Regions from separate parts of the Mesorhizobium sp. B2-1-1 genome, predicted to be linked through region 2. Evidence: predicted binding sites of a transcription regulator. Region 2 holds the regulator's gene; each other region holds the start of a gene.
What was found. The regulator PhoB, encoded in region 2, activates phosphate uptake and scavenging genes when phosphate is short. The targets are predictions, from matches to a motif close to TGTCATNNANCTGTCAT.
Positions count from the first base shown of each region.

Region 1 (3,277 bases), 600 kb from region 2:
CGAAGGCGTTACCCGCAGCCTGTCGGAGATCGGCGGCTTCGAAATGGTGGCCCAGGGCGCCACTGCGCAGGATGCCGAACGCATCGCCTCGACTTTGCAGCCCGACATACTGCTGCTCGACATCAGCATGCCGGGTGACGGCCTTGCGTCGGTGGCCGGCATACTGGGTGCCAATCCCGGACAGAAGATCGTCATGCTGACGGTCTCGGAGGCCAATGCCGACGTGGCGCGGGCGCTGAACGCCGGTGTGCGCGGCTATGTGCTGAAGGGGGTCGGCTCGCGCATGCTGGCCGAAATCCTGAATGGTGTAGCGGCCGGCGAGACCTATGTGTCGCCGACCCTGTCGGCCCGCCTGCTTTCGGACCTGCAATCGCTGCAGCCGGCCAACGGCAGGACGGATCGCCTGCGGCAGCTCACCGGACGCGAGGCCGAGATCCTGCAGCTGGTGGCGGAAGGGCTGAGCAACAAGGAAGTGGCGCTGCGGCTGGCACTGCAGGAAAAAACGGTCAAGCATCACATGACCGGTGTGCTGTCCAAGCTCAACGTCCGCAATCGCACCGAGGCGGCGCTGCTGATGCGCGAAGCGCGGGATCGGGCCGGCAGCTAATCCTGGTCGGCCGCAAGGGATCCCCGGTTTGGGATAACGACACGCATAAATGAAAACCTGAAGCGCGGTGCAGCAGCGGAACGCTCCAGGGCAAAAAAGACGGCCCCTATACGGGGCCGGAGCGACAAGGTCACCTCCGCCGGGGGGCGGCGGAGGTGACACGTAAAGCGGGCGATGCCTATTGCCCGCTCTACAACCCCTTGAGGCGGCTTATATCCGCCGCCGTCGCAGGGCGCTCGACGATCGTGCGGCCCAGAGCGTCGGTCATTTTGAAGCGACCCTTCTCGATCTCTTCCCCGAAGCCGTTAGGGTGCTGCACCACGATCTTGTTGTCGTCTATTTCGACACGATCGCCGGTTGTTGCGTTCACATGCTTGCCGGAGCTGTTGGCACCCTTCCCCTTGCCGTTGTTGCCGGCGCCATTGTTCCCGTTGCCGCCAGCGTTGCCATTGTTGCCTCCGGCGTTGCCATTGTTGCCGCCGCCGTTATTTCCATTGCCGCCATTGCCGCCATTGCCGTTACCGCCACCACCGCCATTGCCGCTGTTCCCGCCAGGCTTGGCTTGGGCGCTGGACGCGACAATGCCTGCGGCGGAACCGTGAAAATCGAGGTGATAGGGGGCTATGGTCAGCGCCAGTGCCGGCACTGCTCTCAGGGCCAGCCAGCAACAATGTGCCATGATCGAGCTGCGCATCAGTCCCTCACTTGATCGGACCGGCAAAATTCAGAGGCCATCTCGTGCAGGTACGCGACCATCGGCGACATGGCGTGTTCGTGTAAGTGGCCCACGACCGATGCCGCGGCAATCCGGACCTTCGCCCCGATCGGTTTAGGACCTTGGTCCGAGTTTCAAACCGGATGTGGCGCGAGGTTCGCGGTCAAGCTGGCGGGTGCACGAATGTCACGAAAGTGTGACCGATCGTCTATAAGGGGTCGAAACGCGTGACACGCTCCAGCCATCCAGCCAGAGGCAGACCATGACCGACCATCGCTCGCCCGACGCCCGATTCCGCACCAGCCTGCTTGAGGAAAACGACGGTCCGGCGACCAACCCCACCGAAAACCGCACCATGGGCGAAATCATTGCCGAGCGGTTCTCCCGCCGCGCCTTCCTCAAGGGCTCGCTGGCCGTCTCGGCCATCGCCGCCACCGTCAGCCCGCTGGCGCTCGTGGCCGCCGACGATGCGCGTGCCGCCGAGGGCTCCGCCTTCTCGTTCGAGGAACTCGAAGCCGGTATCGACGACAAGCACCATGTCGCGCCGGGCTACGATGCCGACGTGCTGTTGCGCTGGGGCGATCCGCTGTTTGCCGATTCGCCGGAGTTCGACCCGGCCAGGCAGTCGGCTGAGGCCCAGGCAAGACAATTCGGCTACAACAATGACTATGTCGGCTATATCGGGATCGGTGGCTCCGCCGAGCACGGCCTGCTGGTCGTCAACCACGAATACACCAATCCGCATCTGATGTTCCCGGGCATCGTCAGGATCGTCGAGAAGGACGGCAAGAAGGCGGCCGAACTCGCGCCGCTCTCGAAGGAGCAGGTCGATGTCGAGATGGCGGCACATGGCGGCACCATCGTCGAGATCCGCAAGGAAGGCGGCAAGTGGCAGGTGGTGCGCGACGGCAAGTTGAACCGCCGCATCACCTCCAACACCGAAATGGCGCTGTCGGGCCCGGTCGCCGGCCATGACCGCGTCAAGACCAATGCCGACCCATCCGGCACCAAGGTCATCGGCACATTCAACAACTGCGCCGGCGGCGTCACGCCTTGGGGCACCTATGTCATGGCCGAGGAGAACATCCACGGCTATTTCTCCGGTGAACTGCCGGAAGGCCATAAGGAAGCCGCCAATTACAAGCGCCTCGGCATTCCGGAAGGCGCCTATGAATGGGGCGCGCATTACGATCGTTTCGACCTCGCCAAGGAGCCGAACGAGCCCAACCGTTTCGGCTGGATCGTCGAGGTCGACGTCAACGATCCGACATCCACGCCGAGGAAGCGCACCGCAATGGGCCGCTTCAAGCATGAAGGCGCCGAATCGATCGTCGCCAAGGATGGCCGCGTCGTCTTCTATCTCGGCGACGACGAGCGCTTCGAGTACGTCTACAAATTCGTCACCGCGGGCCGTTTCGATCCGGACGACCGCGCCGCCAACATGAACCTGCTCGACGACGGCACGCTGCATGTCGCCAAATTCGCTGCGGACGGTACGGTGGAATGGCTGCCGATCGTCTTCGGCCAGGGCCCGCTGACGGCCGAGAACGGCTTTGCCGGCCAGGCCGACGTGTTGATCGAGACGCGGCGTGCCGCCGACCTGCTCGGCGCCACCAAGATGGACCGTCCCGAGGACATCCAGCCCAATCGTGTCAACGGCAAGGTCTATGTCATGCTGACCAACAATTCCAAGCGCAAAGCCGACCAGGTCGACGCCGCCAACCCGCGCGCCGACAACGCTTTCGGCCACATCATCGAGATATCGGAAGATGGCGGCGATTTCGCCGGCACCAGGGGCAAATGGGAAGTGCTCCTGAAATGCGGCGATCCGGCGGTTGCCGATGTCGGCGCCACCTTCTCCACCGCCACCACGGCCAATGGCTGGTTCGGCATGCCCGACAATTGCGCGGTCGATTCAGCCGGGCGCCTGTGGGTCGCCACCGACGGCCAGGGCC
Region 1 is NZ_CP083954.1:723,168-726,444, reverse strand. It holds gene FJ972_RS03410 (response regulator) at 1-607, shown strand, start outside; gene FJ972_RS03405 (hypothetical protein) at 798-1,253, opposite strand; gene FJ972_RS03400 (PhoX family protein) at 1,585-3,277, shown strand, end outside.
Region 1: a site for PhoB is predicted at 1,507-1,523, ahead of FJ972_RS03400 (PhoX family protein). Genes of this name have one in related genera too.

Region 2 (3,277 bases):
TATCCTCGACCGTTCGCAGGATCTCAACCTGCTCAGGACCAAGATCGGCATGGTGTTCCAGAAGCCGACGCCGTTCCCGATGTCGATCTACGAGAACATCGCCTTCGGCGTCAGGCTCTATGAGAAGCTCAGCAAGGCGGAGATGGACGGCCGTGTCGAGCAGGCGCTGAAGCGCGCGGCACTGTGGAGCGAGGTCAAGGACAAGCTCAACGCCAGCGGCCTCAGCCTTTCGGGCGGCCAGCAGCAGCGCCTCTGCATCGCCCGCACGGTGGCGGTGAAGCCGGAGGTCATCCTGCTCGACGAGCCTGCCTCGGCGCTCGATCCGCTGTCGACCGCCAAGATCGAGGAGCTGATCGACGAGTTGCAGGCCGATTATACGATCGTCATCGTCACCCACAACATGCAGCAGGCGGCGCGCGTGTCGAAGCAGACCGCCTTCATGTATCTGGGCGAGCTGGTCGAGTTCGACCGCACCGAGAAGATCTTCACGTCGCCCCGCGAGAAGCGCACGCAGGACTATATCACCGGCCGCTTCGGCTGATCCCAGGCATACGAGGACCAAGATCATGGCCGAACACACAGTCGCAGCCTTTGACGAAGATCTCGGACAGATCAGCAGGCTGATCCGCGACATGGGCGATCTCGCCTCATCGATGGTCGGCGGCGCGACCAAGGCGCTCCTGAATTCCGACAACGCGCTCGCCCAGCGCGTCGTCTCCGACGACGCGATCATGGATGCGCGCCAGCGCGAACTCGACGACCGCGCCATCACCCTGATCGCCAAGCGGCAGCCCATGGCGGACGATCTGCGCCATGTCGTCGGCTCGATCCGCATGGCGGGCGATCTCGAACGCATCGGCGATCTCGCCAAGAACATCGCCAAGCGCGTCGGCACCGTCGGCCTTGCCGCCACGCCGCGCGACCTGTCGCACTCCATCGACGCCATGGCGCAGCTTGTGCTGATCCAGGTCCAAGGCGTGATCGAGGAGTATGCGGCGCGCGATGCCGCGGCACTTGCCAAGCTGCGCGCCGACGATGAACGCATCGACGTCAAATACACGTCGGTCTTCCGCGAGCTGCTGACCTACATGATGGAGGATCCGCGCAACATCACCGCCTGCACGCATCTTTTGTTCTGCGCCAAGAATCTCGAGCGCATCGGCGATCACGTGACCAACATTGCCGAAAATGCCTATTATGTGCTGACCGGCACGCAATTGCCCGCCAATCGCCCGAAGCAGGACGAGACGGCGATGTCGGCGCCAGCGGCTTGACGGCAGGGGTGACCAGTCGATGATCGCGCCACGCATCATGGTGGTGGAGGACGAGGAGCCGCTGGGTGTGCTGCTCCGTTACAATCTGGAATCGGAGGGTTATCAGGTAGAGGTGGTGACGCGCGGCGACGAAGCCGAGATCCGCTTGCAGGAGAATGTCCCTGACCTTCTTGTGCTCGACTGGATGGTGCCGGCGGTGTCCGGCATCGAGCTCTGCCGCCGTCTCCGCATGCGGCCCGAGACCGAGCGGCTGCCGATCATCATGCTGACGGCGCGCGGCGAGGAAAGCGACCGGGTGCGCGGTCTCTCCACCGGCGCCGACGACTATCTGGTCAAGCCGTTCTCAACGCCGGAATTCATGGCACGCGTCAAGGCGCTGCTGCGCCGCGCCAAGCCCGAAGTTCTGTCCAGCGTGCTCAAGGTCGGCGACATCGTGCTCGACCGTGAATCGCACCGGGTCTACCGCAAGAAAAGCGAGATCCGGCTCGGGCCGACCGAGTTCCGCCTGCTCGAATTCATGATGCGACATCCCGGCCGCGTGTTCTCGCGCAGCCAACTGCTCGACAATGTCTGGGGCGAAACGATCTATATCGACGAGCGCACCGTGGACGTGCATGTCGGCCGGCTGCGCAAGGCGGTCAACAATGGCCGCATGCCTGACGTGATCCGCACCATTCGGGGCGCGGGGTATGCGATTCGCGAAGACTAGGGATATGTCACGCAACGTTCTCGCCCACGCCTGATTTCGCCTGTGCCCCCGGCGCGAAAATCTCCTGGTCGACGAAGGTCAGCGCGCGCATGGCGCAGCCCTCGCGGATCAGTGGCAGTTCGTTCGGCTCGGTGTCGAAGGAAATCGATTTCGAGTGCTGGCCGCCGGCGGTCTGGGCAATGGCCTCGCGCAGAGCCGGCTCGATCAGGTCGAAGGCGGCGGCGCTGACGCCGACCATGGCGACCGGCGCCGGATCGATCAGCGCGAACAGGCTGCCAAGGCCGTAACCCAGCGCCTCGCCGGCCTTGCGGTAGGCTTCGCGCTCCGGCCCGTCCTTTTCGCGCGCCGAGGCCGCCAGGGTGCGCATGTCGGCGTCGCTGACGTCGACGGGCTCGGTGTCCTCGCCAAGCTGCCTCGCGTTGCGCCAGATGGCATAGTTGCCGGCATAGGCCTCGACGCAGCCGCGCCGCCCGCAGCGGCAGAGCGCCCCGCCGGGGCGATGGATCATGTGGCCGAACTCGCCTCCGGATGAATGGGTGCCGGTGAACAGTTCACCCTTCAGCACCAAGCCCATGCCGATGCCGTGCGACAAAAGGATGGCGATGAAGTCGTCGCGGTAGCGCTGGGGATCGCGCCAGCGCAGCGCCACCGCCATCATGTTGCAATCGTTCTCCATGGTGGCGGGAATGCCGAACTCGGCCTCCAGTATGTCGGCGAAGGCGATGTCGGTCTGCGGCGTGATCGGCGACCACAGCATGGTGCGCGCATCCGTGTCGGTGATGCCCTGGATCGCCAGCGCGATACGGGCGATGCTGCCGACGTCGAGGTCGGGATCCTCGAACCGCCGCCTGACGATGGCCACGCATTCGCCGATCAGCGCCTCGCGCGACAGGGTGAGCGTGTCCAGCCGGCGCTGCTCTTCAGATATCACCTGGCCGGCATAGTCGATGACGGCGACGGAGAGAAAATTCAGCGACAGCACCACGGTCATCACCGCCGCGGCTTCAGGGTTGAGGCTGAGGCCGACCTGCGGCCGGCCGCGTTTCAGCGCACCGGCCTCGCTCGGCTTGCTCTGCGCCAGGATGCCTTCGCCAATCAGGTGGGAGGAGATCGCCGATATGGTGGAATGGCTGAGCCCGGTGGTCGCGGCAATCTCGGTGCGCGAGGGCTGCCCGGCACGGCGCACGGCCGCGATCACCATCGCCCGGTTGCGTCGGCGCAAATCGTCGTGGCGGATTCCGACCGACATGTTTCTCGCATCCTCCCCGTCGCCGCGTTCTCTCCCCAGGATCCC
Region 2 is NZ_CP083954.1:1,319,939-1,323,215, forward strand. It holds gene pstB (phosphate ABC transporter ATP-binding protein PstB) at 1-541, shown strand, start outside; gene phoU (phosphate signaling complex protein PhoU) at 567-1,274, shown strand; gene phoB (phosphate regulon transcriptional regulator PhoB) at 1,294-1,983, shown strand; gene FJ972_RS06445 (ROK family protein) at 1,991-3,232, opposite strand.

Region 3 (3,277 bases), 2.8 Mb from region 2:
CGAACCGCCGGCCTGCGCACGGGTTGGTGGAACCCGCTGCCGGTCTCGCTCGGGTGGTCGTTGAAGCTGTATAATGGTAGGTAGCGCAGATAACGCCAACGCCTCGTTCGAGTTCTAGGCCCGCCATCCATAAAGCCAGTCCAAATCCGCGGCGAGCTTCTCCGGCGTCCGCATTTTCAGGAAAAGGTTGCGCGCCAACGCCACCGGACCCCAGGCATGCCAGGCAAGGCGGTTGAGGGCGCCGCGACGTGCCACTCTCACGACGCGCGGCCGGCGCAGACCTTCCCAGATTTGAAGACTTCCGGCCAGGTCGGCAGGGGAGGTGGCCATGACGTCGGCAAGCGTGGCGGCATCCTCGATGGCCATCGCGGCGCCCTGTGCCGCGAACGGCGTCATGGCATGCGCCGCGTCGCCGACCAGCGCGATGCGGCCCGACCTTACCCATGGCTGCTTCTGATCGACCGTATGGATCGGCCAGGCCGCCCACGGGCCGGCCAACTCCGCAAGCCTTGCCAGCGCCGGCGCGGTGCGGCGCATGGCGCCGGCCAGGATTGCGGGATCGGCATGGCCGGACCAGCCTTCGGCGATACGCTCGCCCCTGGTGAAAGCGACGAGATTGATGGCGCTGCCCTTGCTGACGGGATAGGCGACCATGTGAAAGCCGGGATGCAGGAAGGTGGTGACGCAGTCCGGCGCACCGATCTCTGCAAAAGCTTGCCCGGCAGGACTGTCTGCGCTGACGGTTGCCCGCCAGGCCAGTTCGCCGGAGAAGTGGCTTTTCGCAAGCCTGGTTTTCCTTCCTTGGTCGGCAAGTCCGCGCACCGACGACCAGACGCCATCGGCGCCGACCAGAAGGAAACCTTCCGCCGCGACGAGCCTGCCACCCACATCGGCTGCCGCGGTGACGCCTGAACTGCTGATCGTGACGCTGCCAAGGCGCGCACCAGTAGTGAGATGAACATCGGGCATGGCAGCCACGCGCGCCATCAGCGCGTTTTGCAGGTCCGCTCGATGCGCCACGAGGTAGGGCGCACCCCAGCGCGCCTCGCCGGCTCGTCCAAAAGGTACGCGCGCCAGTTCGCCCAAGGTTGCCGCATCCTTCAGCACCACGGCTTCCGGCCTGACGGCATTGGGAAGAAGTGCGTCGAGTACGCCGAGCTCACGCAGGATGCGTGTCGCGTTGGGCGAAAGCTGGATGCCGGCGCCCGCCGCTTCTAGGCGCTGCGCCTGTTCGAAGATCCGTACGGGATAGCCCCGCTCGGCGAAAGCCAACGCCGCGGTCAGCCCGGCAATACCCGCCCCGGCGATGATGACTTGCCGGGACTGTGCGTCTGCCATTGGCCGGGCCGCTGGAAGTCAGGCGGCCTGGTCGATGTAGAGGCAGCCGGCCGGCAGCGTTTCCATCGCCGTCAGCTTCGGCGAATAGCGGTAGAGCGTCGAGCAGTAGGGGCAGACCTTCTCATTGTCGTCGCCCATATCGAGAAACACATGCGGATGGTCGAAAGGCGGGTTGGCGCCGGTGCACATGAATTCCTTGACTCCGATATCGATCGCCGGATGGCCCGCATCGTTCTGGAAATGGGGAATGGAACCGCCTGCCATCGTCGTCTCCTTTAGCGCAGTCTGCTCAGCGTTTGGATCATAACCGGCCTGTTTGCAAGTTCGATGAAATGAAACTGTCGCAAAAGCCTGTCAGAGGATAAGTTAAGCCGGTTAACCGGCTGGAGCATCGCGGCCAGGCGCAACAGCCTGGGCGCCGCCCGAAAGCGGCGAAGCAACCAGACGTGGGAAGAGCAGGAACCATGAACGAACTGAAGCCGGTCCAGAGCGAGTTCATCAATGCGGAAGCGGCAAGCCCGGAAGGCAATCCGGATCGTTTCGTCAATCGCGAGTTCTCCTGGTTGCAGTTCAACCGCCGCGTGCTTGAGGAATCGCAGAACACAAACCATCCGCTGCTGGAGAGGGTACGTTTCCTGTCGATCTCCGCGGCCAATCTCGATGAGTTCTTCATGGTGCGCGTCGCCGGCCTGGCCGGCCAGGTTCGCGAAGGCATCGTGTTGAGAAGTCCGGACGGGCGTACCCCCGAACAGCAGCTCGAACAGCTGCTGCGCGAGGTCGAACGGTTGCAGGAAGACCAGCAGAAAAGCCTTTCGGCGCTGACCGTGCTGCTCAACAAGGAAGGCATCGAGAGCATCACCCGCGACGCGCTGACCAAGGACGAGAAGGCCTGGCTGGAGGAGCACTTCCAGGACCAGGTGTTTCCTGTTCTCACGCCATTGTCGATCGACCCGGCGCATCCGTTCCCGTTTATCCCCAATCTCGGCTTCTCGATGGCGCTGCAGCTTCGCCATCGCAAGAACGGCGAGGAGATGAGCGCGCTCTTGCGCCTGCCGGTGGCGCTGAAGCGTTTCATCCGTTTGCCGGACCGCAAGCACCATGTCCGCTTCATCCCGCTGGAAGAGGCGGTCGGCCTTTACATCGGCAAGTTGTTCCCGGGTTACGAGGTCAAGGGCTCCGGCACGTTCCGCATCATTCGCGACAGCGACATCGAGGTCGAGGAGGAATCGGAAGATCTCGTGCGCCTGTTCGAGACCGCGCTAAAGCGCCGCCGCCGCGGCTCCGTCATTCGCATCGAGTTCGACATGCTCATGCCGGCCGAACTGCGCGAATTCGTCGCCGGCGAACTCGGCGTTTCGTCGAGCCGCATCAGCGTCCTGACCGGCCCGCTGGCGCTCAGCCAGATTTCGGAGATCGTCGCCGTTGCCCGCGACGACCTCAAATTCACGCCCTACAATCCGCGTTTCCCCGAGCGCATCCGCGAGCATGGCGGCGATTGCTTCGCCGCTATCCGCGAGAAGGACATCATCGTCCACCACCCCTACGAATCCTTCGACGTGGTGGTGCAGTTCCTGCGCCAGGCGATGGCCGACCCGGAAGTGGTGGCGATCAAGCAGACGCTTTACCGAACCTCCAACGACAGCCCGATCGTGCGTGCGCTGGTCGACGCCGCCGAGGCCGGCAAGTCGGTGACGGCACTGGTCGAGCTCAAGGCTCGCTTCGACGAGGAGGCCAACATCCGCTGGGCGCGCGACCTCGAGCGCGCCGGCGTCCAGGTCGTGTTCGGCTTCCTCGAGCTCAAGACCCACGCCAAGATGTCGCTGGTGGTGCGGCGCGAGGACGGCAAGCTGCGCAATTATGTGCATCTGGGCACCGGCAATTACCATCCGGTGACCGCGCGCATCTACACCGACCTGTCCTTCTTCACCACCGATGCAAC
Region 3 is NZ_CP083954.1:4,237,472-4,240,748, reverse strand. It holds gene FJ972_RS20905 (TIGR02117 family protein) at 1-84, shown strand, start outside; gene FJ972_RS20900 (FAD-dependent monooxygenase) at 115-1,338, opposite strand; gene FJ972_RS20895 (zinc-finger domain-containing protein) at 1,357-1,602, opposite strand; gene FJ972_RS20890 (RNA degradosome polyphosphate kinase) at 1,803-3,277, shown strand, end outside.
Region 3: a site for PhoB is predicted at 1,667-1,683, ahead of FJ972_RS20890 (RNA degradosome polyphosphate kinase). Genes of this name have one in related genera too.